4 regions of the Mesorhizobium album genome follow, and region 2 is predicted to be linked to each of the others. Evidence: predicted binding sites of a transcription regulator. Region 2 holds the regulator's gene; each other region holds the start of a gene.
The links. The regulator LexA, encoded in region 2, represses DNA repair genes until DNA is damaged. The targets are predictions, from matches to a motif close to TGTTCNNNNTGTGTTCNG.
Positions count from the first base shown of each region.

Region 1: RFN28_RS11710 (ImuA family protein) is a predicted target of LexA. The motif match lies at 5,001-5,018, and genes of this name have one in related genera.
Region 3: RFN28_RS22405 (sel1 repeat family protein) is a predicted target of LexA. The motif match lies at 2,995-3,012, and genes of this name have one in related genera.
Region 4: recA (recombinase RecA) is a predicted target of LexA. The motif match lies at 4,218-4,235, and genes of this name have one in related genera.

Region 1 is NZ_JAVIIW010000011.1:55,831-63,014, reverse strand. It holds gene RFN28_RS11720 (error-prone DNA polymerase) at 1-2,461, opposite strand, end outside; gene RFN28_RS11715 (DUF6504 family protein) at 2,458-3,930, opposite strand; gene RFN28_RS11710 (ImuA family protein) at 3,872-4,978, opposite strand; gene RFN28_RS11705 (metallopeptidase family protein) at 5,162-5,599, shown strand; gene RFN28_RS11700 (DUF1737 domain-containing protein) at 5,816-6,022, opposite strand; gene RFN28_RS11695 (HpcH/HpaI aldolase/citrate lyase family protein) at 6,206-7,087, opposite strand.
Region 2 is NZ_JAVIIW010000004.1:10,427-17,610, reverse strand. It holds gene gltX (glutamate--tRNA ligase) at 1-1,075, opposite strand, end outside; partial or broken gene RFN28_RS04540 (ComEC/Rec2 family competence protein) at 1,170-3,616, shown strand; gene lexA (transcriptional repressor LexA) at 3,702-4,442, opposite strand; gene RFN28_RS04530 (molybdopterin molybdotransferase MoeA) at 4,559-5,764, opposite strand; gene moaC (cyclic pyranopterin monophosphate synthase MoaC) at 5,766-6,248, opposite strand; gene trpC (indole-3-glycerol phosphate synthase TrpC) at 6,245-7,057, opposite strand; gene trpD (anthranilate phosphoribosyltransferase) at 7,062-7,184, opposite strand, start outside.
Region 3 is NZ_JAVIIW010000028.1:72,678-79,861, reverse strand. It holds gene RFN28_RS22420 (acetyl/propionyl/methylcrotonyl-CoA carboxylase subunit alpha) at 1-347, shown strand, start outside; gene RFN28_RS22415 (sugar O-acetyltransferase) at 385-942, opposite strand; gene RFN28_RS22410 (ABC transporter substrate-binding protein) at 1,043-2,164, opposite strand; gene RFN28_RS22405 (sel1 repeat family protein) at 2,594-2,860, opposite strand; gene RFN28_RS22400 (DUF2147 domain-containing protein) at 3,295-3,636, shown strand; gene RFN28_RS22395 (hypothetical protein) at 3,837-3,971, shown strand; gene RFN28_RS22390 (hypothetical protein) at 4,021-4,215, shown strand; gene RFN28_RS22385 (AMP nucleosidase) at 4,343-5,803, shown strand; gene RFN28_RS22380 (endonuclease/exonuclease/phosphatase family protein) at 5,921-6,931, shown strand; gene RFN28_RS22375 (DUF922 domain-containing Zn-dependent protease) at 6,964-7,184, opposite strand, start outside.
Region 4 is NZ_JAVIIW010000009.1:68,426-75,609, reverse strand. It holds gene alaS (alanine--tRNA ligase) at 1-2,660, opposite strand, end outside; gene recA (recombinase RecA) at 3,063-4,160, opposite strand; gene RFN28_RS10090 (carbohydrate kinase family protein) at 4,442-5,380, shown strand; gene RFN28_RS10085 (pseudouridine-5'-phosphate glycosidase) at 5,431-6,348, shown strand; gene RFN28_RS10080 (TfoX/Sxy family protein) at 6,599-6,922, opposite strand; gene RFN28_RS10075 (GFA family protein) at 7,012-7,184, shown strand, end outside.

The DNA of each region.
Region 1 (7,184 bases), on a different contig from region 2:
CGCGCATCGAGGCATGGCGTTCGAGGATGCGGGACGGATCGAAACCGGACTTCTCCAGCGTGCAGTCCCAGACGGAATGATTGATGTCGACCTCGCGCACTTCGACGCCGTGGTCGCGCGCATCGCGGACGAGCTGGGCGGGCTGGTAAAAACCCATCGGCTGCGAATTTAGGATCGCGGCACAGAAGACGTCGGGATAGAAGGTCTTGAACCAGCAGGAGGCATAGACCAGCAGCGCGAAGGACGCGGCATGGCTTTCGGGAAAGCCATATTCGCCGAATCCTTCGATCTGCTTGAAGCAACGCTCGGCGAATTCCTTTTCGTAGCCCTTGTTGACCATGCCGTCGATCATCCGCTGGCGGTAGTTGCCGATCGTGCCGGTGCGCTTGAAGGTGGCCATGGCGCGGCGCAGCTCGTCGGCCTCGCCCGGCTGGAAGCCGCCGGCGACGATGGCGATCTTCATCGCCTGCTCCTGGAACAGCGGCACGCCAAGCGTCTTGCCGAGAATCTCCTTCAGCTCCGGCTTCGGGTATTCAGGTTTCTCCTTGCCTTGCCGGCGGCGCAGATAGGGATGCACCATGTCGCCCTGGATCGGGCCGGGCCGTACGATCGCCACCTCGATGACAAGATCGTAGAAGGTGCGCGGCCGAAGACGCGGCAGCATCGACATCTGGGCGCGCGACTCGATCTGGAAGACACCGAGCGTATCGGCCCGGCAGATCATGTCGTAGACCCTGTCGTCCTTTTCGGGGATCGTCGCCAATCCCAGCGGGCGATCATAAGCGTCTCGCACATCGTAATGACGCTCAAGCAGGGTCAGAGCGCGCTTCAGGCAGGTCAGCATGCCGAGCGCCAGCACGTCCACCTTGAGGATCTTCACCGCGTCGAGGTCGTCCTTGTCCCACTCGACCATCTTGCGCTCGTCCATCGCCGTCTTGACGATGGGCACGACCTCGTCGAGCCGGTCGCGGGTGATGACGAAGCCGCCGACATGCTGGGAGAGGTGGCGGGGAAAGCCCATGATCTCATTGGCGCGTTCCAGCACCTGCCGCGCCAGCGGGTCGGTGCGGTCGAGGCCGCCGGCATTGGCTTCCCTGTCGCCGATCTCCGAGGTCGACCAGCCCCAGATGCTGCTCGACAAAGCGCTCCTGACATCCTCGGAGAGGCCCATGGCCTTGGCCACCTCGCGCAAGGCCGAGCGGCCGCGATAGCTGATGACGGCGGCGGCAAGCGCGGTGCGCTTGGCGCTGTATTTCTCGTAGATATAGGCGATGACCTCGTCGCGCCGCTCATGCTCGAAATCGACGTCGATATCGGGCGGCTCGTTGCGCTTCTCGGAGATGAAGCGCTCGAACAGCGTGTCGATGCGCTCGGGGCCGACTTCGGTGATGCCGATGCAGAAGCAGACGATCGAATTGGCGGCGGAGCCGCGGCCCTGGCAAAGGATGTTCTGGCTGCGGGCGAATTTCACGATGTCGTAGACGGTCAGGAAATAGCGCGCATAGTTCAGGCGCTCGATGAGGGCGAGCTCCTCCCCGATGCGCTGCGTGACATAGGCGGGAACACCGGCCGGATAGCGTCTTGCAGCCCCTTCCCGCGCCAGGCGTTCGAGCTCGGCCTGCGGCCCCAGGCCGGATTCGGTCGGTTCGTCCGGATAATTGTATTCAAGGTCGCTGAGCGAGAAGGAGAGCTCCTCGGCGAAGCGCAGCGTCTCCGCCAGCGCTTGCGGATGCCGGCGGAAAAGGCGCGCCATTTCCAGCGGCGGCTTCAGATGGCGCTCGGCGTTTGCTGTTAGCTCCAGCCCGACCTCGGAGACCGGCGTGTTGAGGCGGATTGCGGTCAGCACGTCCTGCAGCGGCCGGCGGTCGGCGGCATGATAGAGCACGTCGTTGGTCGCCATCAGCGGCACGCGCGCAAGTTCGGCCATCGCCGCCGCCTGCTCGATGCGGAAGCGGTCGTTGCCGCCATAGTCCGGCGCGACGGCAAGCCGGAGCGCGGCGCCAAAGCGGTCCCTAAGCCGGCTAATGAGTGAGAGATTGTCTTCCGTGCGCGCCGACAGGTTGGGCAGGATCGCCAGCGACATCAGATCGCCCCATTCGAGAAGGTCGCTCAATTCGAGCAACGTCGCGCCCTTCTCGTTCTCGTCGCGCAGATTGGCCTGGGTCAGCATGCGGCAGAGATGGCCCCAGCCCGTGCGGTCGCGGGGATAGGCGAGGATGTCCGGGGTGCCGTCGCGGAAAACCAGGCGGCAGCCGGGATGATAGGCAAGCTTTTCCACCTTGGCCTGCTGCCAGGCGCGCACCACGCCGGCGACAGTGTTCCTGTCGGCAAGCCCGATCGAGGAAAAGCCGTAGAACTTTGCCGTGACCACCAGCTCCTCGGGCTTCGAGGCGCCGCGCAGGAAGGAAAAATTCGACTGGATGCCGAACTCGGCATAGGGGACGGCGGCCAGCGCGTTCATGCGAACACCCCGTGCATGAACCAGCGCGGCGCGGCTTGCGAAGCGCCGCTGTAGAGGCCCTGGCGGTAGAGCCAGTAGCGGCGTCCCTCGCTGTCCTCGATGCGGTAATAGTCGCGGGTCGGCGCCTCTTCCTCGCCGGGTCGCCACCATTCCGCGGCGATGCGTTCCGGTCCTTCGGCGCGGGCGACGCGGTAAAGCGCGCGGCGCCAGCGGAAGTTCATCGGCGGCCCCTCGGGGATTTCGGTCGCCGGCACCTCGATCGGCTCGGGCGAGCGGAACAGCCGCACCGGCCGCTCCGGCGGGTAGATGATCATCGGCGGCACCGACCGGTCGGGCTGTCTCGGCGGCATGCGCCTTTGCGGCGCTTCCGCGAAAGGAACCGTGGTGACGGCGCGCTCCGGCAGATGGCTTTCAACGACGACCGGCTTCAGCACGGCGGCGTCGCCGAGGCGGGCGCGGATGCGGTCGGCGAATAAAGCGATGTCGGCATCATCGTCGGCAACCTCGCCTGCGAGATCGCCCTGCAGCATGTCGAAGGCGGCGACCGAAAGCACGGAAAGCCGCACGAGGTCGAAGCCGAAGCCGGCATCGATGCTCTGCTCAAGTGCGGCGAGCCGTTCGTGGAACAGTTTTCGGATCAACTGCGGCTCGCGCATCGGGCGCGAGGTGCCGACGGCGATGCGGCTGACGGCGCCGTCGACGCGGAAGAGGAGAAGGGCAAGCGCCCGCGCGCCCTCGCCGCGGCGTTCGAGGTCGCTCTTCAGGGCGACGGCAAGCCGGCTCACCAGCCGCTCGATGTCGTCGGTCAATACGACCGGCTCGGCAAGATGGCGCTCGACCGAGAGCGGCGCGACGGGAAGGCGCGGCGACACCGCCTCGTCGAGGCGGCCGAGCGCCTGGTCGAGGCGCAGCAGAAGAGAGGCGCCGAAGCGGCGGGCGAGCGGCGCGCGCGGCGTGGCCATCACCGCGCCCGCCGTGCGCAGGCCGACGCTTTCCAGGCTGATGCGGGTCTCCGGCGCGATGCGCAGCGCCGAAAGCGGCAGGGGCGCAAGCAGCGCTTCCTCCTCGCCGCCGGCGACGATGCGGTCGCCATGGAAGCGCGCCGCCGCCCAGGCGGCCCCTGGCGTGGAGGCGAGGCCAGCGCGGACATCGAAACCCTGCTCGAAGAAGCGGGTGAGGATCTCGTCCTGCATGGCGCGCTCGCCGCCGAAGAGATGCGTGCAGCCGGTGACGTCGAGAAACAGCCCGTCCTCGCCGTCGATCGCCACCAGCGGCGTGTAGCGGTCGCACCAGTCGGCAAGGCCTTCGAGCAGGCGGCGGTCGGCCTCCGGGTCGGCTTCCACCACATCAATCGCGGGGTGCATGGCGCGCGCGTCGGCAATGCCCATGCCGCGCTTCAGCTTCAGCGCCTCAGCCCGTTCGTCGAGGGCCGCGATGCGCTGGGTGTTGTTGTCGCGATGACTGATCACAAGCGGTGGGTGAGGCGGGGGCAGGTGATGCGACGGCCGGGAACGCCAGGACCGCCCCAGACGCTGGCGCAGGATCCGCTCCGCGGGCAGATGTGGAAACCACAGCGACAGGATTCGTTGCCCGCTCTTCCTGGGGCTTTCTTTCCTCACCCCTTCTTCTTTCCTCAAAAGCGTGCTCATCGGGGTTCCATTCCAGTGTGAATTGTCCGGGCAGGGCCGTGCGGCTCTTGCCGATATCGACGGTGAAGGCAGGGCGGCCGATCGAACCGGCGAGCGGACCGGCGACCGTCTCGCGGCTCGCAGCAGGCGCGGCCGAAACGATGAGGCGCACGGGCGCCGCTGTGGGCTCGGCCTCGCCGGCCTGGCGCAGCAAAAGCACCGGGCGGCCGGCGCTCTGGGCGCGGGCGTGCAGCCGCCGCGTCGCAGTAAGGTCGAGCCGCTGTGGGCTGCCGCGGATCTCGAGCATGACGGCGGCGAAAGCCGTCATGCGGGCGGCTTCCTCGGCGATCCACAGCGCGTCGAGCAGTTTCGGCGCTTCGGAAAACAGCAATTGCTCGGGTTCGATGCCGAAGAGGGCATGCAGCCCCCTGGCATAGGGAAAGCCGGCCTCGCGGAAGATTTCCGCGGTGCCGATCCAGAGGATCGGCAGGCCCTGCCTTTCCTTGAGGATCAGGCTGGTAAGCGACAGCGCGAAGCCGGCGACGGCGCCGGCATCGCGGGTTTCCAGCCCATGGATTTCGCTGAGCGCGGCCTTGGGCAGGCCGCCGCCAAGCGCGGTGTCGAGGCGTTCGATGCCGGTGCGCAGGAAGGAATCCTGCGGCGCCACGGCGAGGCCGCGCCGGACGATGGTGGCGTCCGACTGGGCCGCATCGCTGTATATTTGTTTTTCCTCAATTCCGGACGGAAAACCGCTTCGCACTTTTTCTGGAATTGCTCCAGGCGCGCCGCGTGCCGGCGCTTCAAGGCGCTCGGGCAGCGTTCCCTCGATCTTCGCGATCTGGCGGCGCAGGGCAAAAACAGTGTCCCGCGCCACGGCGCTCATCGCCATGACGTTCACTTCCGGCAGCAATTGTTCCTGTTATGTTCTTATAGATTCCAGAGGGTCCCGGAAGAGTCAAGCGGCATGGGAAGGAATTTATTCCTCCGCCCTTTACCCACAGGGAAGCCCGCCAGCCGGCTCATTTGCCTCAATCGGCGCGAAAGCCTATATGCCGGGATCAAAGGAAACCTCATGGCCCGCATCTACAAGACCCGCACCTGGCACGACCAGCTCTCGCCGTCGATGGACGAAATGGAGCTTCTGGCGCTGGAGGCCTATGCCCATCTGCCGGAAGAGTTCCGCCAGCTAACCGGCGAGATCGTCATCCAGATCGCCGACTTCCCGACCGACGAGATCATGGACGACCTGTCGCTGGAAACGCCCTTCGACCTGCTCGGCCTGTTCGAGGGACGCGGCATCGCCGAGCGCTGGAACCCGCAGACCGGCGAGGGGCCGAACCGCATCACGCTATACCGCCGCGCCATACTCGACTACTGGGCCGAGAACGAGGAGACGCTGGGCGACATCGTCACCCATGTGCTGATCCACGAGATCGGCCACCATTTCGGCCTGTCGGACGACGACATGGAGCGGATCGAGGAAGCGGCCGAGCAGGCGGCGGCGGGGTGAGTGTTACGCCGTTTTGGTGGGCGCCAAGCCACCCCCCTCTGGCCTGCCGGCCATCTCCCCCTCAAGGGGGGAGATCGGCAGCTCCCCTCGACGGTACTCTTCCTCCAACGCTGGCGATTGGCGAAATCAAAGGCGACGATCTGATCTCCCCCCTTGAGGGGGAGATGCCCGGCAGGGCAGAGGGGGGTGCTGTCCCGCCAGCGTCGCGCGGCGCACCTACCAATCGCTGAGCTTGGTGTCGGGCGTGTATTCCTGGCCTTCGATATCCTTCACCACGGCCTGGCCGCAGCGCATCGATTTGGTCGTCTTGTCATAGGCATAGGTCGGCGAGCCGAACAGGTGCCAGCCCTTGTTCAGGGCCGCCGTCACCTTGTGGCAGAAAGTGGCGTCGTCCGGACCGGACAGAAAGCGGTAAAGTTTCATTTTTCGACCCTGTCATGACCAATGTCTATCTGTATGTCGCCCAAAACCGCTGCACAGTTTTGGGCGACATACAATAGAGCGGTTCACCGCTTCACGGAAACGCAGAACCGCTTTATCCCTTTGTTTTGAAGCAATTTCGGACGGAAAACCGCTACGCACTTTTCCTGGAATTGCTCCAGCGCATCATGCGCCGATGATTGCGGCCTTCGCCAGAAGTTTCTCGGCCTCGGCCAGATGCAGCCGTTCGACCATGCGGCCGTCCAGCGCGATGACGCTTTTGCCGGCATTTTCCGGCCGTGAGAAGGCGTCCCTGATCGCCCTTGCCGCGGAAAGCGCCTCGGGCGACGGCGCGAAGGCGCGGTTGGCCGGCTCGATCTGGGCGGGATGGATCAGCGACTTGCCATCGAAGCCCATGGCGGCCGCCTCGGCACATTCGCGGGCGAAGGCCTCCAGGTCGCGGAAGTCATTGGCAACGCCGTCGATCACGTCGAGGCCGCCGGCGCGGGCGGCGAGCACCAGCTGCATCAGCCACGGCATCAGATAGCGCCGGTCGGGGGTGGCCAGCACGCCCGTTGCCTTCAACAGATCGTTCGTTCCGGCAACGCAACAAGCGAGCCTGGAAGCCGGATCGCGGCCAAGCTCGGCGATGGCGCCGATGTTGAGCAGCGCCTTGGGCGTCTCGATCATCGCCCATAGCTTCACCGTATCGGGCGCAAGATTGTCGTCGAGCAGATCGCCGGCCTCGAGGATGTCGCGCGGCGTCGCGACCTTGGGCAGGAGAATGCCGTCCGACCCAGCCCTGGCGACGGCCAGGAGATCGTCGATGCCCCATTCGGATCCAAGCGGATTGATGCGCACTACCATCTCGCAGCGCCGCTTCGGCCGCGCGGCCAGGATGCCTGCCAGTTTTTCGCGCGCGGAAACCTTGTCGGCGGGCGCGACGCCATCCTCGAGATCGATGACGACGGCATCGCAGGCGAGCGAGGCGATCTTGGCGAGCGCCCGCTCGTTGGAGGCGGGCACGTAGAGCACAGAGCGGCGCGGGTGGTAGATTTCAACGGTCATGACCGATCTATGCCGGCTGGTGGCGACTGAGGCAAGACGCAACGGCCCTGCACGAAATCTGCACATCCGTGCGGAAAACCTCCTCCGATCCGCCCCG
Region 2 (7,184 bases):
TGAGGCCGGGCATGGCGGCAAGCAGCTGCGCCTTGCGCTTGTCGTCGAGCCTTGCCGCGAGCGCCGGTCCGCCTTCGAGATGGGGCAAGGTGGCGACGAATATGTCGAAGAGGGCCTTGTCATCCATCTTGCGCATATGGACGCCGTTCAGCGCCTCGAGCTTGGCGAAGTCGAAGCGGGCGGCGCCCTTGTTGACGTCGCCGATATCGAACCAGGCGATCATGTCCCTGATCGACATCACCTCGTCGTCGCCGTGGCTCCAGCCGAGCCTGGCCAGATAGTTGAGCAGGGCCTCGGGCAGATAGCCCATGGCGCGATAGGCCTCGACCCCGAGCGCGCCGTGGCGCTTCGACAGCTTGGCGCCGTCGGCGCCGTGGATCAGCGGGATGTGCGACATCGACGGCACGGTCCAGCCCATGGCGTTGTAGATCACGGTCTGGCGCGCGGCATTGGTCAGATGGTCGTCGCCGCGGATGATGTGGGTGACGCCCATGTCGTGGTCGTCGACGACGACGGCATGCATATAGGTCGGATTGCCGTCCGAGCGCAGGATGATGAAGTCGTCGAGATCCTTGTTCGGGAAGCGCACCTCGCCCTGCACGCGGTCATGCACGATCGTCTCGCCCTCGGTCGGCGCCTTGATGCGGATGGCGCCCTTGATGCCGGGAGGCGCCTCGGAAGGGTCGCGGTCGCGCCATTGGCCGTTGTAGCGCGGCGGCAGGCCCCTGGCGCGTGCCGCCTCGCGCATCGCCTCGAGCTCGGCAGGCGTCTCGAAGCTGTAATAGGCCTTGCCCAGGCGCACGAGCTCCTCGGCCACCTCGCGGTGGCGCGGCGCGCGCTCGAACTGCGATACGGCCTCGCCGTCCCACGAGAGGCCGAGCCAGGTCAGCCCGTCCAGAATGGCGGCCGTCGCAGCCTCGGTGGAGCGCTCGCGATCGGTGTCCTCGATGCGCAGCAGCATCGTGCCGCCCGTGTGCTTGGCATAAAGCCAGTTGAACAGCGCCGTGCGCGCGCCGCCGATATGCAGGAAGCCGGTGGGCGAGGGGGCAAAACGGGTGACGACCTTGTCGGACATGGAACTCTCGGAAGAAGCACTGAAGCAGGCGTGGTTGCGCGGACTTTCGCGGTTCATGTAGCATAGGAGGTCTGGGGCGCAAGGGGCAGACCCGATGGCTGGACGTGGCCGGGGCGCGGAGGAGGGCGAGGGGACGACAGCTGGCGTCAGCGAGCGCCTGCTGTTTGCCGGCACCGTGCCTGCCGAAGCGACACCGGTCCCGCTCCCGGCGCCGCGTCCGGCTACAGAGATTCTGGAGCCTGGCGGCGGGGCCTCTCGCACGCTCTCTCCGCCAGCAACCATCGATCGGATCCGCAGGCAGGTGCGCCGCGCTTCGCTTCCCGCGTTTGGCCGAAGCGTCGCTGCAGCCGCTGCCACCGAGCTTGACCGCGGCATCGGCTTCCTGCTGGTGCCGGTTTTCCTGGCAGCGGGCGTCATCCTCTATTTTTCCCTGAGCACCGAGCCGGATCTCTACAGGCCGCTTGCGGCTGTTGCGCTGATCGCCGTCTGTGCGGCGGTTTCGCGCTCATGGCCGAAGACGCACCTCCTCTTCATGGCGGCGCTGTTTTGCGCGCTGGGCTTTGTCGCTGCGAAGGTCGAGACCTGGCGCGCCGCAACACCGATGCTCGGCTCCGAGATCCAGACACGGCTGATGGGCCGTGTCGTCATCGCCGAGGAAATGGCCAATGACCGTATCAGGCTGACCATCGACCTCATCTCGACCGCGCACCCTAAGCTGCGCTACGCCCCGGATCGCGTCAGGCTCTCGGCGCGCAGGATCCCACCCGACTTGGAGGCAGGATCGCTGGTGACAGGCTATGCGCGGCTCTTGCCGCCGACCGGCCCGGTCCGCCCCGACAGCTACGACTTCTCCTTCGACAGCTATTTTTCCGGCATCGGCGCCAGCGGGTTTTTCCTCGGCGATCCGAAAGTCGTTTCGGCAACCGACCCGCCCGCCGGCGCAGGCCTAGCCTCCGCCGTCGAGAACGCTCGCGAAAATATCGCAGATCATATCAGAAGCACGGTCGGCGGTCCGGAAGGGGAGATCGCGGCTGCGCTGATCGTCGGTGTTCGCGCGGGCATTCCCGAGGACATCAACGAGGCGATGCGGCGGACCGGTATCTACCACATCATCTCGATTTCCGGCCTGCACATGGCGCTGGTCGCCGGCACGATCATGCTTTTGCTGCGCGGCGCCTTCGCGCTGTTTCCGGATTTCTCCTCGCGCCGCCCGGTGAAAAAATACGCCGCGGCAATCGCGCTGGTGTCGATCGCCGCTTATCTCGTCATTTCCGGCGTCGTGGTCGCGGCCGAGCGGAGTCTCATCATGCTCGCGGTCATGTTGATCGCCGTGCTCTTCGACCGGGCGGCGCTGACGATGCGCAATCTGGCGATTTCGGCCATCGCCGTCATCCTGGTGTCGCCGCATGAAGTGGTCGGCCCGAGCTTCCAGATGTCGTTTGCCGCCACGGCAGCGCTCGTCGGCGCCTATGCCGGCTGGGCCGAATACCGCACCGGCAAAGTGAGGGTGCCGCCGCCGAAGCGTTCGTTCCTGCGGTTCCTGTCGCGAAAGCTGGCGGTCGGAGCGGGTGGCGCCGCCATGACCTCGATCATCGCCGGAAGCGCTACGGCATTGTTTGCCATCTGGCACTTCCAGCGCGTCTCGCCGCTCAGCCTGCTGGCCAATCTCGCGATCATGCCGATCGTCACGGTCGTGATGTTCCTTGCCGTCGCCAGCGCCGTCATGATGCCGTTCGGCTTCGACTGGCCTTTCCTCTATTTGATGGGCAAGGGGCTGACGGCGATGATCGCGATCTCGGGGTGGATTTCGGAACGCTCGCCGGTCGATGCCGTCGGGCTGATCTCGATCCAGTCGGTGCTGCTTACGACAATCGCGCTGGTCATTGCGACCATGGCCACCACCTGGCTCAGGCTGGCGGCCGTTCCCTTCGCGTTGGCCGGCCTGCTGACGATCCCGCAGGTGCGCACGCCGGACGTCCTGATTTCCGAGGATGCGCATCTGGTGGCGATGCCGATCGGCGGCGGCGAACTCGCCATCAACCGCGCGCGCTCCAACGAATTCACAACCGACAACTGGAAACGGCGCTGAAGGCCGAGACAATCGTGCCGCCCGAGACATTCGTCAGCGGGGAGATAACCGATCCCGTCGGCCTGCCGCCAGGCTCGCCTTTCTACTGTACCGGCGACCTCTGCATTGGCCGGCATCCATCCGGCGCGCTCGTCGCGCTAGCCGAGAACCGCGACAGCGCCCGGCCGGCCTGCGGCTTCGCCGATCTCATCGTCATCAACGACGCCATGGCCTACAACCCTTGCCGCGATCCACGCGTCCTCGTCGTCACCAAGCGGCAGCTCGCGCGTGACGGCAGTGCCGCCGTCTTCTTCGACCCGCAATCGGCGACAGCGCGGCCAGCCATTCACTATGCCGTCCAACAGCCTTACCGTCCCTGGCACGAGCAACGACGGTATTCGCGCGAGGCGAGGGGGCTGGCACCCTACAAGCAGCCTGAAACGCCAGAAGCCAAGCCTCAACCGGCTCAGTAGCGGTTCAGCCATGCTGAACCGCTACTGAGTGTTTGTCTTGACGCAATTCCGGACGGAAAACCGCTGCGCACTTTCCTGGAATTGCTCAGTAGCGCCGGATGAGCCCGACGAGCTTGCCCTGAACCTTGACGCGATCTGGGCCGAAGATGCGGGTCTCATAGGCCGGATTGGCGGCTTCCAACGCGATCGAGGCGCCCTTGCGGCGGAAGCGCTTCAGTGTCGCCTCCTCGTCATCGACCAGCGCCACCACGATCTCACCCGGGCTCGCGGTGTTGGCATTGCGGATGATCACGGTGTCGCCGTCGAAGATGCCCGCCTCGATCATCGAGTCGCCCTTGACCTCCAGCGCATAGTGCTCGCCGCCCGTGATCATGTCCGGCGGCACCGTGATCGAATGCGTCTGGTGCTGGATGGCGTCGATCGGCACACCGGCGGCGATGCGGCCCATCACCGGAATGGACACGGCCGAAACGGCATCGTCGTCATTGCTGGGCGCCGGCGTGCGCGAAGGCGCCGCAGGCTTGATCTGTCGGCCGAGATTGCCTTGTCCGAGACTTCCCTGGATGACGCTCGGCGAAAACTTCCTCGCCGCGTTGAGGCCGGGCGCGATGGAATCGGGCAGGCGCAGCACCTCGAGGGCGCGCGCCCGGTTCGGCAGCCGGCGAATAAAGCCGCGCTCCTCCAGTGCCGTGATCAGGCGGTGGATGCCCGACTTCGAGGCAAGGTCGAGCGCTTCCTTCATCTCGTCGAAAGACGGCGGAATGCCGCTTTCCTTGAGCCGTTCGTGGATGAACATCAGAAGTTCATGTTGCTTGCGTGTCAGCATGGCAGCCCCCAACGGGTTCCAAAACCAGAATCAGAAAACAAACCCAGAACAAACACTATCTGTTCCAGTTGTGTTCCGCAACCGTTTAAAGTTTAGTGAATGTGTTGACGTTTTGTTCAGCGTAACATCAGAACGCTGCATTCGGCGCCGGCTTCCGCGGCCGGCGCGTAGGGCTCGCGCACGATCAGGCCGTTGGCGTCGGCCAGCATCCGCAGCATCGAGGAATCCTGGATGCCGAACGGCGTTGCGACCAGCGCCCCGGCATCCTCGCGCACGACGGCGCGCACATAGTCCTGCCTGATGTCGTTAGCGTGCATCGCGGAACCCAGCCATGCCGTGCGAATGTCCTGCCGGTAGGGACGACCGCCGAGCCGCGCCAGGAGCGGCTTCAGGAACAGTTGCGAGCAAACCAGGCTCGCCACCGGATTGCCGGGCAGGCCGACGCAGCGGATGTCGCCGAGCCGGCCAAACATCAGCGGCTTGCCGGGGCGCATGGCGATCTTCCAGAAATCGAGCTGCATGCCTTCGCCGGTCAGCACGTCGTGGATCAGGTCATGGTCGCCCACCGAGGCGCCGCCAAGCGTGACGATGACGTCGGCGCCGGCCTTGACCGCTTTCTTCACCAAAGCCGCGATTGCGTCCTTGCGGTCGGCGGCAATGCCGAGGTCGAGCGCGCGCGCGCCGACCGACTGCGCCACGGCGGCGACGCCATAGGCGTTGGACGAAATAATCTGGTCGGGACCGAGCGCGCTGCCCGGCGGCAACAACTCGTCGCCCGTGGCGATGATCGCGACGAACGGCTGCCGCACCACATTGAGGCTCGGATGGTTGGCCGACGCCGCCAGCGAAAGCGCTGCCGGATCGAGGTCGCGACCTTTATGGAGGAGCACGTCACCCTCGCCGAAGTCGAGTCCGCGGCGACGGACGTTGCGTGCCTGCGCGGTCGGCTCGATCACTTCGATGCTGCCGCCGCCGAGGTCGCGGACATTCTCCTGGATGACGACGGTGTCGGCACCTTCGGGGAGCGGCGCGCCGGTGAAGATGCGCACGGCCTCGCCCTTGCCGACGGAACCAGTAAAGCCGCGCCCGGCAGGCGCCATGCCGATGACGGAGAGCCGCGCCGGCATTGACACTACGTCCGTGTAGCGTACGGCATAGCCGTCCATGGCCGAAGCGTTGAAGGGCGGCTGGGTGCGCAGCGCCGCCACCGGTTCGGCCAGCACGCGGCCGGCCGCATCGGCGAGCGGAACGCTTTCGCTGGGCAGCGCCGCAGCACCTTCCAGCAGGCGTTCGAGCGCCTCGGCGACCGGAAGCAACGCCATCTCAAGAACCTGCCTTGTAGTCGCCCGACTTGCCGCCGGTCTTCTCGACCAGCCTGATGCCGGAAATCACCATGGCGCGATCTGCCGCCTTCGCCATGTCGTAAATGGTGAGACAGGCGACCGAGGCGGCGGTCAGCGCTTCCATCTCCACCCCCGTCTTGCCGTTGACGCGGGTAAGCGCGGTCACTTTGAGGCCGGGGAGCGCGCGGTCGGGCTCGATTTCGACGGCAACCTTGGTGAGAAGCAGCGGGTGGCAGAGCGGGATCAGTTCATGCGTCTTCTTGGCCGCCATGATGCCGGCGATGCGTGCGGCCCCCAGCACGTCGCCTTTCTTGGCGTCGCCGGCCAGGATCATGTCCAGAGTTTCCGGGCGCATGGTGACGAAACCTTCGGCGATTGCCGTGCGCGTCGTCTCGGCCTTGTCGCCGACATCGACCATGTTGGCTTCGCCCTTGGCGCCGATATGGGTGAGGGCGGGCATCAGACGGCCTCGGCCGGCGCATTACCCGTCAGCAGAAGCGAGGTCGCGGCTGCCACGTCGGCCTGCCGCATCAGGCTCTCGCCGACGAGGAAGGTGCCGATCCTGCTCTTTTCCAGCCGGCGGCAATCCTGATGCGTGAAGATGCCGCTCTCGCTGACGAGCAGCCGGTCAGACGGCACCATGGCCGCAAGCCGCTCGGAAACGTCGAGGCTGGTCTCGAAGGTTCTCAGATCGCGGTTGTTGATGCCGATCAGCCGCGACGTGAGCTGGAGCGCGCGCTCCATTTCCTTCTCGTCATGCACCTCGACCAGCGCGTCCATGCCGAGCTCGAAAGCCGTCGCTTCGAGCTCGCTGGCTAAAACGTCGTCGACGCTTGCCATGATGATCAGGATCGCGTCCGCGCCCCAGGCGCGGGCTTCATAAACCTGGTACGGGTCGAAGAGGAAATCCTTGCGCAAAGCGGGCAGGCCGACCGCGGCGCGCGCGGCGGTCAGGAACGCGGGCGCGCCCTGGAAGGACGGAGCGTCGGTCAGCACCGAAAGGCAGGCAGCACCCCCTTGCTGATAGGCCCTGGCAAGCGCCGGCGGATCGAAGTCGGCGCGGATCAGCCCCTTGGAAGGGCTCGCCTTCTTGATCTCGGCAATCAGCGCGAAGCCGCCGGCCTTCCGCTTGGCCTCGAGCGCGGCGAGGAAGCCGCGCGGCGGCTCGGCATCCTTCGCCCTGGCCTTGATCTCGGCAAGCGGCACGCTGAGCTTCGCCGCGGCGATCTCTTGGCGCTTATAGGCTTCGATCTTGCGCAGGATATCGGACAAGGTTCTAACCGTTCGAGATTTCGATGAGCCTGTCGAGCACTGCGAGCGCCCGGCCGCTGTCGATGGCTTGCGCGGCGGCTTCAATGCCGTCAGCAAGCGTCGTCGCCTTGCCCGCCACCACCAGCCC
Region 3 (7,184 bases), on a different contig from region 2:
ACCTCAGGAACATGCCGCGCACCGCCCGCTGGCCGGGCCACGTCACCGTGTTCGAAGGCGCTGTCGGCTATACTTTCGCGGTTCCGGATCCGCTCGCCAAGGCGGATGAGGCAGCGGCGGCCTCGGGCAGCCTGCGCGCGCCGATGCCGGGGCTGGTCAAGCTGGTGCGCGCAGCAGCCGGCGATGCGGTGATCAAGGGCCAGCCGCTCCTGATCCTCGAGGCGATGAAGATGGAGCACAGCATAGCCGCCCCGCATGACGGGGTGATCGCCGAGATCGCGGCCGAGGGCGCGCAGGTGAGCGACGGCACGGTGCTGGTGCGGTTCGCGGAAGACAACCGGAGCTGAGGTGGCTTTCGGCCGCGCCGGCCTCGACGGACCTCCTTCAATCGGCAATCGAACGAATGACACGCGCCGGATTTCCTCCGACAAGGGTATTCGGCGGAACGTCCTTGGTGATTACCGAACCTGCCGCGACGACCGAGTACTCGCCCACAGTCACGCCCCCGATGATGGTGACATTGGCTGCAATCCAGACGTTTCTCTCAATCACGATGGGCTTTGCGATTACGAAGGCGCGCCGTTGGGACGGTTCGATAGGATGGCCGGAGGTAATGATACTCACATTCGGCCCGATCATCACATCATCGGCGATGTCGATGCCGCCAAGATCATAGAAAGTACAATTCTGATTTACGAAGACATTGCGGCCAACACGGACGTCCCGTCCGCCGGTTGTAAAGAATGGCGGTATCAGCAAGAAGCTGTCGTCCACCTTTCTGCCGATGAGCTCGCTGAACAAGGCTCGCACCTCATCGGCGTCGTTGAACGTCAAAAGGTTGAGCTTGGCAGTGATTGCCATCGCTCTCTTGAGGTTTGCCGTCATCGCCGCCGATTCAGGCGTTCGCCTGGGAATTATCTTGGTGCGATCATCCTTCGCCATTCCCGATTCCCTCAAGGCGCATTTCAAGTGTAGCCACAGGTCAGGCGAACGAAAATGGCCGGGACAAACCCGGCCATTTCCAATCGATCTACAGAACCGATTACGGCTTGATCGGCGCGTATTTGCCGTCGTGCCACTGGTTGATGTCGTAGCTGGCGTTCTTCAGGTCGCCCTTCTCGTCGAAGATGACGTCGCCGACGACGGTGCTGATCGGCTTGCCGTCCTTCAGAGCTTCGGCGACCTTGCCCGGATCGTCGGTGCCGGCGCGCTTGATGCCTTCGGCAACCGCCTGGATCACGGCATAGGAGAACAGCGTGAAGCCTTCCGGGGTGAAGCCGCCGGCCTTGATCTTGGCCACTGCGTCCTTGGCTTCCGGCTTCGCCTGCGGATCCGACGGGAAGACGAACATGGTGCCTTCACCGGCCGGGCCGGCGACCTGCCAGAATTCCGGCGTGGCAATCGAGTCCGGCATGATCAGCTGGAACTTGACGTTCTGCTCGGCAGCCTGGCGCAGGATGAGGCCGGCCTCGGGGTGATAGCCGCCGAAATAGACGACATCGGCCTTGAGCGCCTTGAGCTTGGTGACCAGAGCCGAATAATCCTTCTCGCCGGCGTTGATGCCTTCATAGTCGACTTCCTTCAGACCACCGGCGTTCATCGTCGCCTTGACCACATCGGCAACGCCCTGACCGTAGGCGCTCTTGTCGTGCAGGACGACGACGTTCTTGCCGGCGTATTTCTTGGCGATCCACGGGCCAATGAAGGCGCCCTGCGCGTCGTCACGCGTGTAGAGGCGCATGATCGTCGGCCAACCGGACTTGGCCGCGGCGTCGGTCAGCGCCGGGTTGGACGAGGCCGGGCTCATCATCAGCGTGCCGGATTCGGCATAGACGGCGGAAGCCGGAATGCTCGAACCCGAGCAGGCATGGCCGTCGACGAACTTGACGCCGTTGGCGACGATGCGGTTGGCGACCGACACCGCCTGCTTCGGATCGCACTGGTCGTCCTCGATGTCGAGTTTGATCTTGGCGCCGTTGACGCCGCCCGCCGCGTTGATGGCGTCGGCGGCAGCCTGCGCGCCCTGCTTGAACTGGTCACCGATCGTTGCGAGCTGCCCAGTCATCGGGCCGACCACCGAGATGGTGATGTCGTCGGCGAAAGCGACCGATGCGCCCATCATCAGGCCCAATGCGGCCGCGCTCAAAATACCCAATCTTTTCATGGCAATAAGAACTCCTCCACTTGCGCGCGGCCGTGCCGGCCACGCTTGTTCCTGAGAGCCGGGACAATTCCACCCTTCGCCGGAACTGTCGAGAGGACAATACATACCGCTTTGGTTCATTTCGGCGAGGATTTCTTGGGCCAAGCCGCCATACGCCTGCCACTGGGGAAATGCGCAAAATGCAAAAGCCGCGCCGGCCTTGTCCCGGCCAGTCGCAGCTTTTGCAATCGAGCTTCTCCGGCGCCCCCGCGCACCTGAACCCGCTCGCTTCCCTGTTTGTAGTTGGACCAGGATCTTTTCCACTTTTCGGGATCATGGTCTGGTGCGCGGCTTTGGCAGGTCTGCCTGCCGCGTTCTTGGTCTTACTAATCGGCCGTCTTGCCGCGGCCTTGTTCCAGAAGGGCTGGTTAAGCTCCAGCCCGAAGACGATCAGTGTATCGTCATCCATTCGCGCGCTTCGCGCAGCGCCTTGGCGATATCGGCCTTCGACATCGTGGCCGACAGTTCCGAGCGCAGCTCCGCGGCGCGGGCCGAGCCCTTGATCGCGGCGATGTTGAGCCATTTGTGGGCGGCAACAACGTCGGTCTCACAATCGCGGCCGGTCGCATACATCATGCCCAGTTCGAAAAGAATGTCGGCCTGGGCAGTTGCCCCCATGGCGCCGAAGCCGGCTTCAAGCATTTCAAAACGTGCCATCTCAATCCCCTGTCTGGCTCCCGAGAGCTGCCTCCTTCTGTCCCAGTTGTCCCTTGGGGCGGGCCGCTCTTTCGATGCTTTCGAGGATGAAGCCTGGCCTTGAATCCGTCGTTAAATGACTTGCTTAATTTGAGGAAAACAAAGCTAAAACAAGAGGTAAACGCGCAAAACTGTTAAGCATAGGAACCCAGCAATTCCGCCTTTTTGCATTAAATTCGACGAAAATTTCGGGCGTCCGAATCAAGACTTCACTAACCACGGAAACCGAAGCCGTTTTCCGCTTCCGTTCATTTTCAGTCGCCGCGCGGCCAAAATCCTTACACCCTTCCGTGGCGGCACTGCTTTCGTTTTGGCGGCGGCTGGATTAGCTTTACCTTCGCGTAAGGGACAGAGAGGCGGAACGAGCCCCGCCTGAATTCTGAAGGGAGGACAACATGTTTCGAAAAATGAGCCTGGCCCTGGCGGCCACCTTGATGATTGCGGGTGCCGCATGGGCCGACCCGATCGAAGGCAATTGGAAGACGCAGGCCGGCTCGACCGCGGCGATCGCCGGCAGCGACTCATTCTCGATCACGCTCAAGTCCGGCAAATATGCCGGCAAGACCATCGGCTCATTCAAGGCGGCCGGCGACAATAAGTACACCGGCACCATAACCGACCCGGAAACCGACAAGACCTATTCCGGCAAGGCGACGCTATCCGGCGCTTCGCTCAAGATGAGCGGCTGCGTGCTGGGCGGGCTGATCTGCAAGAGCCAGACCTGGCACAAGCTCTGAGAGCCGCTCGAATGGTCATGTGAAACGGGGCCAGGTGCCCCGTTTTTCTTTTTTGAGCGCCGTTTCGAAGCGCTCTGTCGGCCACCGCGGTGTGGCCTGATCAGGATCGTATCAACCAATTTGAACGGTAGATGAATACCGGTCTCAGAACCGGTTCAGAGGCATTCAGGCATTCTCCTTGCCATTGAAGGAGAAGACCAATGCTTGCCCGCCGCTTCACCATCGTCTGCCTGCTGATGAGCCTCTTCGGCATGCTCTTTGCCATTCTCGTGGCGGAAGCCGGCCGCCCGGCCCGCTCATGGGACGCGGCCAACACCTGCCGGCTGGGCGCATGAACCATTTCAAGCGCTGAAACGACCCATGCTCGAAAGGGGAACGACCACCATGAACCGCGTCACCGCCACTGCCCTCAAGACCCTTCGGCTGCTGCCGCGGGCGATGCTCATCCTGATGCTGCTTGCCGCCCCGGTGCTGGCAGTTCCGATGATGCGCACTCACACGGGTTCGATCATCGAGGCTCCAGCGCCGAAGAAGACAGGCGTCGGCTTCGTGCTGCTGGTCAGCCTGCAGCGCGGCTGACACGGTCGAAGAAAAATTCCTCGCGGGCCCGGCTTCTGGCCCGCCTCCCCCTCCCAAGCGCTTCTCCAAATCCCTATATTGGGCCATGGAAAAGCGAATCTACCCCCAAGCCATCGAATCGGTCGTCATGCCGGAGCCGTTCGGCAGACAGAGTTTCGGCGACGCCAGAAAGGCGGTCGCGGCGCTCGAGGCGCTCTACGACCGCAACACCAAGTTCCTGCGCGATTCCTTCGCCAAAATCGCCGCCGGGGACGACGAGAGCAAGCGCTACCGGGCCTTCTATCCGCAGATCGGCGTCACCACGACCTCGTTCACCCAGATCGACTCGCGTCAGGCCTACGGCCATATGCCGACGCCCGGGCATTTCGCCACCACCATCACCCAGCCGCAGCTGTTCGAGAACTATCTCGTCGAGCAGCTTCGGCTCATCATGCGCAATCACGGCGTCCAGGTCACGGTGTCGGAATCGACAACGCCAATCCCACTGCATTTCGCCTTCCTGGAAGGCACCTATGTCGACGGCGCCGCCGCCGAACGCATCAAGCGGCCGATCCGCGATCTGTTCGACGTGCCGGACCTCGACGGCACCGACGACCAGATCGCCAACGGCACCTTCGAGGTGGCGTATGGCGAGCCGAGGCCGCTGGCGCCGTTCACCGCGCAGCGCATCGACTATTCGCTGCACCGAATGACGCACTACACGGCGACCAGTCCGCAGCATTTCCAGAATTTCGTGCTGTTCACCAACTACCAGTTCTATATCGACGAGTTCGTGGCGCGGGCCCGCGACCTGATGGCGAGCGGCGGTGGCGGCTACAGCGAATTCGTTGAACCAGGCAATGTGGTGACAATGCCCGGAGCCAGCACGCCGAGCGAAGGCACGCCTCCGCAGCGTCTGCCGCAGATGCCGGCCTATCACCTGAAGAAGCCCGGCCATGGCGGCATCAGCATGGTCAATATCGGCGTCGGCCCGTCCAACGCCAAGACCATCACCGACCATATTGCGGTGCTGCGGCCGCATGCCTGGGTGATGCTCGGCCACTGCGCCGGCCTGCGCAACACGCAGGCGCTGGGCGATTATGTGCTGGCGCATGCCTATGTGCGCGAAGACCATGTGCTCGACGACGACCTGCCGGTCTGGGTGCCGATCCCGCCGCTGGCCGAGATCCAGGTGGCGCTGCAGGAGGCGGTCGCCGAAGTGACGGGGCTTTCGGGATACGACCTCAAGCGCATCATGCGCACCGGCACCGTCGCCACCATCGACAACCGCAACTGGGAGCTGCGCGACCAGCGCGGACCGGTGCAGCGCCTGTCGCAGTCGCGCGCCATCGCGCTCGACATGGAATCGGCGACGATCGCCGCCAACGGTTTCCGCTTCCGCGTGCCTTACGGGACGCTGCTTTGCGTCTCAGACAAGCCGCTGCATGGCGAGTTGAAGCTGCCCGGCATGGCGACGGAGTTCTACAAGCGGCAGGTGGCACAGCATCTCACCATCGGCATCAGGGCGATGGAGAAGCTGGCCGAAATGCCGATGGAGCGGCTGCATTCGCGCAAGCTCAGAAGCTTCTCCGAGACAGCCTTCCAATAGCAGAGGCAATCCGTCACCTGCTCAGGCCGCAATTTGGCCGATAAGCAGGCCGAACAGATTGCCGGCGGCATTCGGCAGACCAAGAGCAAGATGACAACAGGCGGCGCGCGCTCGAATATGACGGCTGGGGTGGCATTCCTGGCGATGACGGCACTCTCGGCCGCGCTGCTGGCCGGGTTCTTCGGCGCGCTGCATCCGGCACTCGATTCCTTCTCGCATTTCCGCATTCATCTTAGCATCTTGACGGCACTGCTGGCCCTGCCGCTGCTTGCCAGTTCGTACCGGCTGCAGGCGGCGGCAGCACTGCTCTTCGCCGTCGCCTGCCTCGTCACGACGGCGAGCGCCCTGCCCAGGCTGTGGCCGCAGCCGGCGGTCGCAAGGCCGGCCGATCGGATCGCCTACAGCCTGCTGCAGATGAACCTCCGCTTCAACAATCCGACGCCGAAGAAGGTGCTGTCGCTGATCGGCCGCACCAATCCCGATGTGATCACCCTCGACGAGGTGTCGGGGATGTGGGCGAGAGAGCTCGGCTATATCACCAGCGCCTATCCGTACCGCATCCTTTGCGCCTATCCCAATGGCATATTCGGCGTCGCGCTGCTGTCGCGGCGGCCCTTTGCCGCCGGCACCGCGCCGCATTGCGAGCCGCGTGGCGCGATGGCGACCGCAACGATCGATTTCGGCGGCACCGGCGTCGACGTCGCCGCGATCCATTTGAGCTGGCCCTGGCCGCGCGAGCAGTCCTGGCAGATAGGCGAGCTGGCGGCGCCGCTTGCCGCCCTCGGCGAAACCGCGATCATGGCCGGCGATTGCAACGCCGTGCCGTGGAGCGCGGCGGTAAGGCGCGTCGCCGCGCTCGGCGGGCTGTCCGTGATGCCGTCGGCGGGATCGACCTGGATCTACAGGAAATTGCCCGACTTCCTACGGCGCTATGCAGGCCTGCCGATCGACCAGGTGTTCAGCAAGGGCGGCGTGACGATCCATTCGGCGACGCGGCTGGAAGACACCGGCTCGGATCATCTGCCGGTGCTGGTGGAGTTCTCGGTGCGGCCCGACGACAGACAGCCTGAGGACAAGCATGTGTCGGCGCTGGCGGCGAATGCACAACTTGGCAAGACGGGCGGTTAGCGTCGCATTCCTTCGCGCCCCCCTCTGCCCTGCTAAGGCTTCATCAACGCCGCAATCAGATGCTCGACATGGCCGCCGTCGCGGTGCTCACGGGCATCGAAAGCGTTTTGCTTGGCCTCGTATTCGGCATAGGCGGCCTGGATACGACGGCGCGCCTCGCTGCGCGTCTTATAGCAGGAGGGATCGTCGGCGACCGTGATACCGGTGATCGACCGCTCGGTGACGCGCATCATCTCCCTGGCGACGCGGCCGT
Region 4 (7,184 bases), on a different contig from region 2:
TCGAGCGCGGCCCTCACCGCAGCAATCGCGTCATTGGCCCTGGAGGCGTCGGGGCCGCCGGCCTGCGCCATGTCGGGGCGTCCGCCGCCGCCCTGCCCGCCGAGCGCGGCGGAGGCGACGCGGACGAGGTCGATGGCGCTGAAGCGGCCGGTCAGGTCGTCTGTAACGGCGACCACCACGCTTGCCTTGTTGTCCTCGCCGGCGCCGACAAAGACGACGACGCCGGACCCAAGCGTCTTCTTGCCGGCATCGGCCAGCGGCTTCAGGTCCTTCGGCGCCACACCGCTGACCGCCTTGCCAAGGAAGCCGACACCGGCGACGGTCTCGTTGGTGGGCGGGGCATCGGACACGGCCGTGCCGGCGCCAAGCGCCAGCTTCTTGCGCGCCTCGGAAAGGTCCTTTTCGAGCTTCTTTCGCTCCTCGAGCAACGCCTCGACGCGCGCCGGCACGTCGGCCGGCGAGATCCTCAAGGTCGCCGCGGCGGCCTTGAGCCGCCTGTCCTGCTCGTCGAGATATTTGCGCGCCGCCTCGCCGGTCAGCGCCTCGATGCGGCGCACGCCGGCAGCGACCGCGCTGTCCGAAAGGATGCGCACCAGGCCGATGTCGCCGGTCGACTTGACATGCGTGCCGCCGCAGAGCTCGACCGAGTAGGGCCGGTTGGCCTTGGCGCCATGCAGGCCCGTGCCCATCGAAACCACGCGCACCTCGTCGCCGTATTTCTCGCCGAACAGCGCCATGGCGCCCTCGGCAATGGCATCATCGACAGACATCAGGCGCGTCGTCACCGGGCTGTTCTGCACGACGATCTCGTTTGCCATGCGCTCGACATCCTCGAGCTCGTCCGACGAGATCGGCTTGTTGTGCGAGATGTCGAAGCGCAGACGATCCGGCGCGACCAGCGAGCCCTTCTGCGCCACATGTGTGCCCAGCACCTCGCGCAGCGCCTCGTGGATGAGATGCGTCGCGGAATGGTTGGCGCGCAGCTTCGAGCGGCGCGCATGGTCGACCTTCAGTTCGACGGCCGCGCCGGTTCTGACCGTGCCGCTCGCCACCTTGCCGAGATGCACGAACAGGCCGTCCGCCTTCTTCTGCGTGTCGGAGACCTCGATCGAGAAGCCGTCACCGGAGATCACGCCGGTATCGCCCATCTGGCCGCCGGATTCGCCATAGAACGGCGTCTGGTTGACGACGACGGCAACTGCATCGCCCTGGCCGGCGCTGTCGACGGTCTTGCCGTCCTTGACCAGCGCCTGGATCAGGCCTTCCGCCTCTTCCGTCTCGTAGCCGAGGAAATCGGTCGCGCCCACCTTCTCGCGTACCGGGAACCAGACTGTCTCGGTCGCGGCTTCGCCCGAGCCCGCCCAATGCGCGCGCGCCTCAGCCCTCTGCCGCTCCATCGCATCGGTGAAGCCGGCGATATCGACCGAGATACTGCGCTGGCGCAGCGCGTCCTGCGTCAGATCGAGCGGGAAGCCGTAGGTATCGTAGAGCTTGAAGGCCGTCTCGCCGTCCAGCATGTCGCCGGCGCCGAGCTTTTCCGTCGCCTCCGACAGCAGGCCAAGACCGCGCGCCAGCGTCCTGCGGAAGCGCGTCTCTTCGAGCTTCAGCGTCTCGGTGATCAGCGCCTCGCCGCGGCCGAGCTCGGGATAGGCCTGGCCCATCTCGCGCACCAGCGCCGGCACCAGCTTCCACATCAGCGGCTCCTTGGCGCCCAAGAGCTGCGCATGGCGCATGGCGCGGCGCATGATGCGGCGAAGCACATAGCCGCGGCCTTCATTGGAGGGCAACACGCCGTCGGCCACCAGGAAGGAGCATGAGCGCAGGTGATCGGCGATCACGCGAAAGGATGCGACGTTCTCCTTGCTGGGACCGTGCCCGAGCGCCGAGGACGCGGCATCGATCAGGTGCTGGAACAGATCGGTCTCGAAGACGCTCTCCACCCCCTGCAGGATGGAGGCCATGCGCTCCAGGCCCATGCCGGTGTCGATCGACGGGCGCGGCAGGTCGATGCGCTCGTCCTTCGTCACCTGCTCATACTGCATGAACACCAGGTTCCAGAATTCGAGGAACCGGTCGCCGTCCTCTTCCGGGGTACCGGGAGGGCCGCCCCAGATGTGCTCGCCGCGGTCGATGAAGATCTCCGAGCACGGCCCGCAGGGGCCGGTGTCGCCCATCGCCCAGAAATTGTCGGAGGTCGGGATCCGGATGATGCGGTCGTCGGAGAAGCCGGCGATCTTCTTCCAGTAGCCCGCCGCCTCGTCATCGGTGTGATAGACGGTGACCAGGAGCTTGTCCTTCGGCAGGCCGAATTCCTTGGTGATCAGGTTCCAGGCTAGTTCGATCGCGCGCTCCTTGAAGTAATCGCCGAACGAGAAATTGCCGAGCATCTCGAAGAAGGTGAGATGGCGCGCGGTGTAGCCGACATTGTCGAGGTCGTTGTGCTTGCCGCCGGCGCGCACGCTCTTCTGCGCCGTCGAGGCGCGCGAATAGGGACGCTTCTCCAGGCCGGTGAAGACATTCTTGAACTGCACCATGCCGGCGTTGGTGAACATCAGCGTCGGATCGTTGCGCGGCACCAGCGGGCTGGAGGCGACGATCTCGTGACCCTCCTTGCGGAAGTAGTCGAGGAATGTCGACCGGATCTCGTTCACGCCACTCATGGATCTGCCTTTTTCTCGCGAGAACCGCCGGCCTGGCCGGCGGCAAATGGGCTTTTCGTGTTTCAGAAGATGGATTGGCCTTTTAGCCGTAGCTCTTGACCCTGTCTAGAAACACGGATCGAGGCATGTCGCCCAAAGGTGCGTGGCGGTTGTGGGAGAACGACATGCTTGAAGAATGACGTAAAGCGCGTCGCCACAATCCGTTCCAACGCGACGCGCGTTAGGCCAATCAGCGAGGTCAGCTGGCTGCATCCGCGTTACCGCTAACGCAAACCGCCGGCGCGAGGGCCGGCGGTTCGGGACGCAATACTAAAACTCGATTACATAAGCATATGCCGATATAGCAGGATTGTGGCCAAACTCCGACTATTCGGACGGGAACCGCTCCCGGAATTGCTGGCCTCACATCGCGCCGGCTTCGTCCCCGTAACCGTCGTCGCCGCCTTCGGAGCCGCCATTCTCGAGGAATTTCTCGGCGATCAGGCCGGCATTCTGTCTCAGCGCCATCTCGATCTCGCGCGCCGTGTCGGGATTGTCGCGCAGGAACAGCTTGGCGTTCTCGCGGCCCTGGCCGAGACGCTGCGAATTGTAGGAGAACCAGGCGCCCGACTTCTCGACCACGCCGGCCTTGACCCCGAGATCGATCAGCTCGCCGGTCTTCGAGACGCCCTCGCCATACATGATGTCGAACTCGACCACCTTGAAGGGCGGGGCCAGCTTGTTCTTCACCACCTTGACGCGGGTCTGGTTGCCGACCACCTCGTCGCGGTCCTTGACCGAGCCGATGCGGCGGATGTCGAGGCGCACCGAAGCGTAGAACTTCAGCGCGTTGCCGCCGGTGGTGGTTTCCGGCGAGCCGAACATGACGCCGATCTTCATGCGGATCTGGTTGATGAAGATGACCATGGTGTTGGAGCGCGAGATCGAGGCGGTGAGCTTGCGCAGCGCCTGGCTCATCAGGCGGGCCTGGAGACCAGGCAACGCATCGCCCATCTCGCCCTCGATTTCGGCGCGCGGCGTCAGCGCCGCCACCGAATCGACCACCAGCACGTCGATGGCGCCGGAACGCACCAGCGTGTCGCAGATCTCCAGCGCCTGCTCGCCGGTGTCGGGCTGCGAGATCAGGAGGTTTTCCAGGTCGACGCCGAGCTTGCGGGCATAGACCGGATCGAGCGCGTGCTCGGCATCGACGAAGGCGCAAATGCCGCCCTTCTTCTGGGCTTCGGCAACTGTATGCAGCGCCAGCGTCGTCTTGCCCGAGCTTTCCGGCCCGTAGATTTCGATGATGCGGCCGCGCGGCAGGCCGCCGACGCCGAGCGCGATGTCGAGGCCGAGCGATCCCGTCGGCACGGTTTCGATCTCGACGACCTGCTCGTTCGTGCCGAGCCGCATGATCGAGCCCTTGCCGAAGGCGCGCTCGATTTGCGACAGCGCCGCATCCAGAGCCTTTGATTTGTCCACTGCCTTATCCTCTACAAGCCGCAAAGTATTCTGAGCCATGATACATCACCCCTTGGTCGTCAATGAAGGCCGGACAATCCGTGATCCCTGGTGTTTTGTACCTTTTTTGTTCTCATTTGGCAAGGGGCGATAAATAACTGAAAAACAATCAATATCTGGATTTGTTCTATTTTTGTCTCACCAGGACTAGAGCGGATTGGCGCTGCTGACCCAAAAAGACTTCGACATCCCGCCGGCCCGAATCGCGGCCCCGATTGCGGGGTGACGCGCAGAAACCTAGTGTGCGCGCGCGAACAATCAACGAAGGTTTCCACCCCGGCATGCCGACATCTCCAAAGATCCTGGCGCTCGGCGGCGCCCATATCGACCGGCGCGGCCAGGTCTCGGGCACTTACGTGCCCGCCGCCTCCAACCCCGGCATCATGCGCGAGGATGTCGGCGGCGGCGTCTTCAACGCGCTGCGCAGCGTGGTGAAGCGCGGCGTGTCGGCTTCGCTGCTTTCGGTGCGCGGCGGCGACGCGGCGGCGGAGACGGTCGCATCGGCGATCGCCGGAGCCGGCATCGCCGACCTTTCGGTGGTGTTTCTCGACCGCACGACGCCAAGCTATACGGCACTGATCGACAGCGAAGGCGAGCTGATCGTCGGCTTCGCCGATATGGGCCTCTACGACCTCGCCTTCCCCAAGCAGATCCGCCGCGCCAAGGTGCGCGAGGCGATCGCCGAGGCGGACGCGATTCTCTGCGACGCGAACCTGCCGACGGCAGCGCTCGAGCGCCTCGTCGCGCAGGCCGGCGGCAGGCCGGTCTTCGCCATCGCCATCTCGCCGGCCAAGGTGGTGCGGCTGATACCGTTGCTGGGCTCTTTCTCGCTGCTGTTCATGAACCGCCGCGAGGCAGCGGCATTGGCCAGCGCAGACATCTCCGGCCCGGATCTTGTCAAGGAGCTCAGGCGGATCGGCCTCACGGCAGGCGTGGTCACCGCCGGCAGCGCCCCGGTGCTTGGCTTCGACCAATCCGGTGTCTTCGCCATCGACCCGCCCGCACCGCGACGGGTCGCCGACGTGACCGGCGCCGGCGATGCGCTGACCGGAGCCACGGTCGCCGCACTGCTGCGAGGCCTGCCGTTGCGGGCAGCATTGCGCGAAGGTGTTGCCGCGGCGATCCTCGCCATCGAGAGCGCCGAGGCGGTACCCTCCTTCACGACCGCCAGTTTCGGCCAGGCGCTTGCCCTTGTGCCGGAGGCACGGGAGGTGGCATAGGGCCGCCAGATCATCTTGCCGGAGTGTTTTCTCCGGATTGGAGAACAGACATGACACCCGAAACCGCCCGCCCCTTCATCGATATCCATCCGCCGGTAGCGGAGGCGCTCGCCGCCGGGCGGCCAGTGGTGGCGCTGGAAAGCACCATCATCACCCATGGCATGCCCTACCCCGACAATGGCGCGATGGCCGCCAAGGTCGAGCAGATCATAGCGGGCAGCGGCGCTGTGCCGGCGACGATCGCGGTGGTCAACGGCCGCATCAAGATCGGCCTGTCCGACGGCGAGCGCGAATCGCTTGCCATGACCGGCGACGCCATGAAGCTGTCGCGCGCCGATCTCGGCTTCGCCGTCGCTCAAAGGCGCACTGGCGGCACAACGGTGGCGGCTACAATGATCGCCGCGCATATGGCCGGCATAAAGGTGTTTGCGACCGGCGGCATCGGCGGCGTCCACAAGGGCGCCGAAAAGAGCTTTGATATCTCGGCCGACCTCGACGAGCTGGCGCGCACACCGGTCATCGTCGTCTCGGCCGGCGCCAAGGCGATCCTCGATATCGAAAAGACGCTGGAAGTACTGGAAACGCGCGGCGTCCCAGTCATCGGCTACGCTTGCGAGACAATGCCGGCCTTCTGGTCGAGGCAGTCGCCCTTCCGCGCGCCACTGACGCTGCACGCGCCGCAGGACATCGCGCATTTCTACCGGACACGCGAGGCGCTCGGCCTGGGCGGCGGCATTCTGGTCGCCAATCCGGTGCCGCAGAATGATGAGATTCCGGCCGCGGAGATGGACGGCTATATCCAGGCGGCGCAAAAGGCCGCCGAGGCGCAGAGCGTCACCGGCAAGGCGGTGACGCCGTTCCTGCTGTCAAAGATCCTGGAGCTCACCGGCGGCCGCAGCCTCAAGACCAACATCGCGCTGGTCGAGAACAATGCCCTGCTGGCGGCGGAGATTGCCAAGGCGCTGTAGGTTCGTGCGTTCGACGGCAGGAGGCTGAACGCCACTGCCTCGTTCCTTCACACCCCCCTCTGGCCTGCCGGCCATCTCCCCCGCAAGGGGGGAGATCAGCAGCTTCACCGCCGACGCTCTTCTCGCAACGTCGGCGATTGGCGAAATCGGCGGTGACGACCAATCTCCCCCCTTGCGGGGGAGATGTCCGGTAGGACAGAGGGGGGTGGGCGGGAACTCGGCGTTTGCAAAAACCGCCTTAACTCAAACGTCATCGCCCCGCCCTTCGTCCCGCTTCATAGGCGCGGCGCGCCCAGACAGCCATCTCGTCGGGATCGTCGAAGGCGCTGTCCGGCACGCTCCAATAGGGCATCGCCACCTCCTTGCCGTGGCGCGAGCCGGTATAGGTCCACTGGCTGCAGCCGGCAGCCTCGAAATCCGGGATGCTCTTTTCGTCGGCCTTCAGCATCAGCTCGCCGCGCACGACCACCGCGACGATGACGCCGTCGCAATAGATGCCCTTGCCGCCGAACAGCTTGCGGATGCTGATCGGTCCAAGGCTTTCGAACAATTCCCGAAGGTGCTCATCGTCCATGCCGCCATCATCTCATCCGGCATGGGCCTTGTCATCGCCGCAACCAAAGGCATGCTGACAGGTTGAGACACCAGAACGGAGTTCCCGCAATGCCTGTCCTGCTCAAAGGCTCCTGCCGCTGCGGCGCCGTCAGCTTCGAGGTGGACAGCCACACGCCCGTGCCGTTCATGCTTTGCTACTGCTCGATCTGCCGCAAGCAGCAGGGCGGCGGCGGTTTTGCCATCAACCTCGGCGCCGACTACGAGACCATGAAGATCAGGGG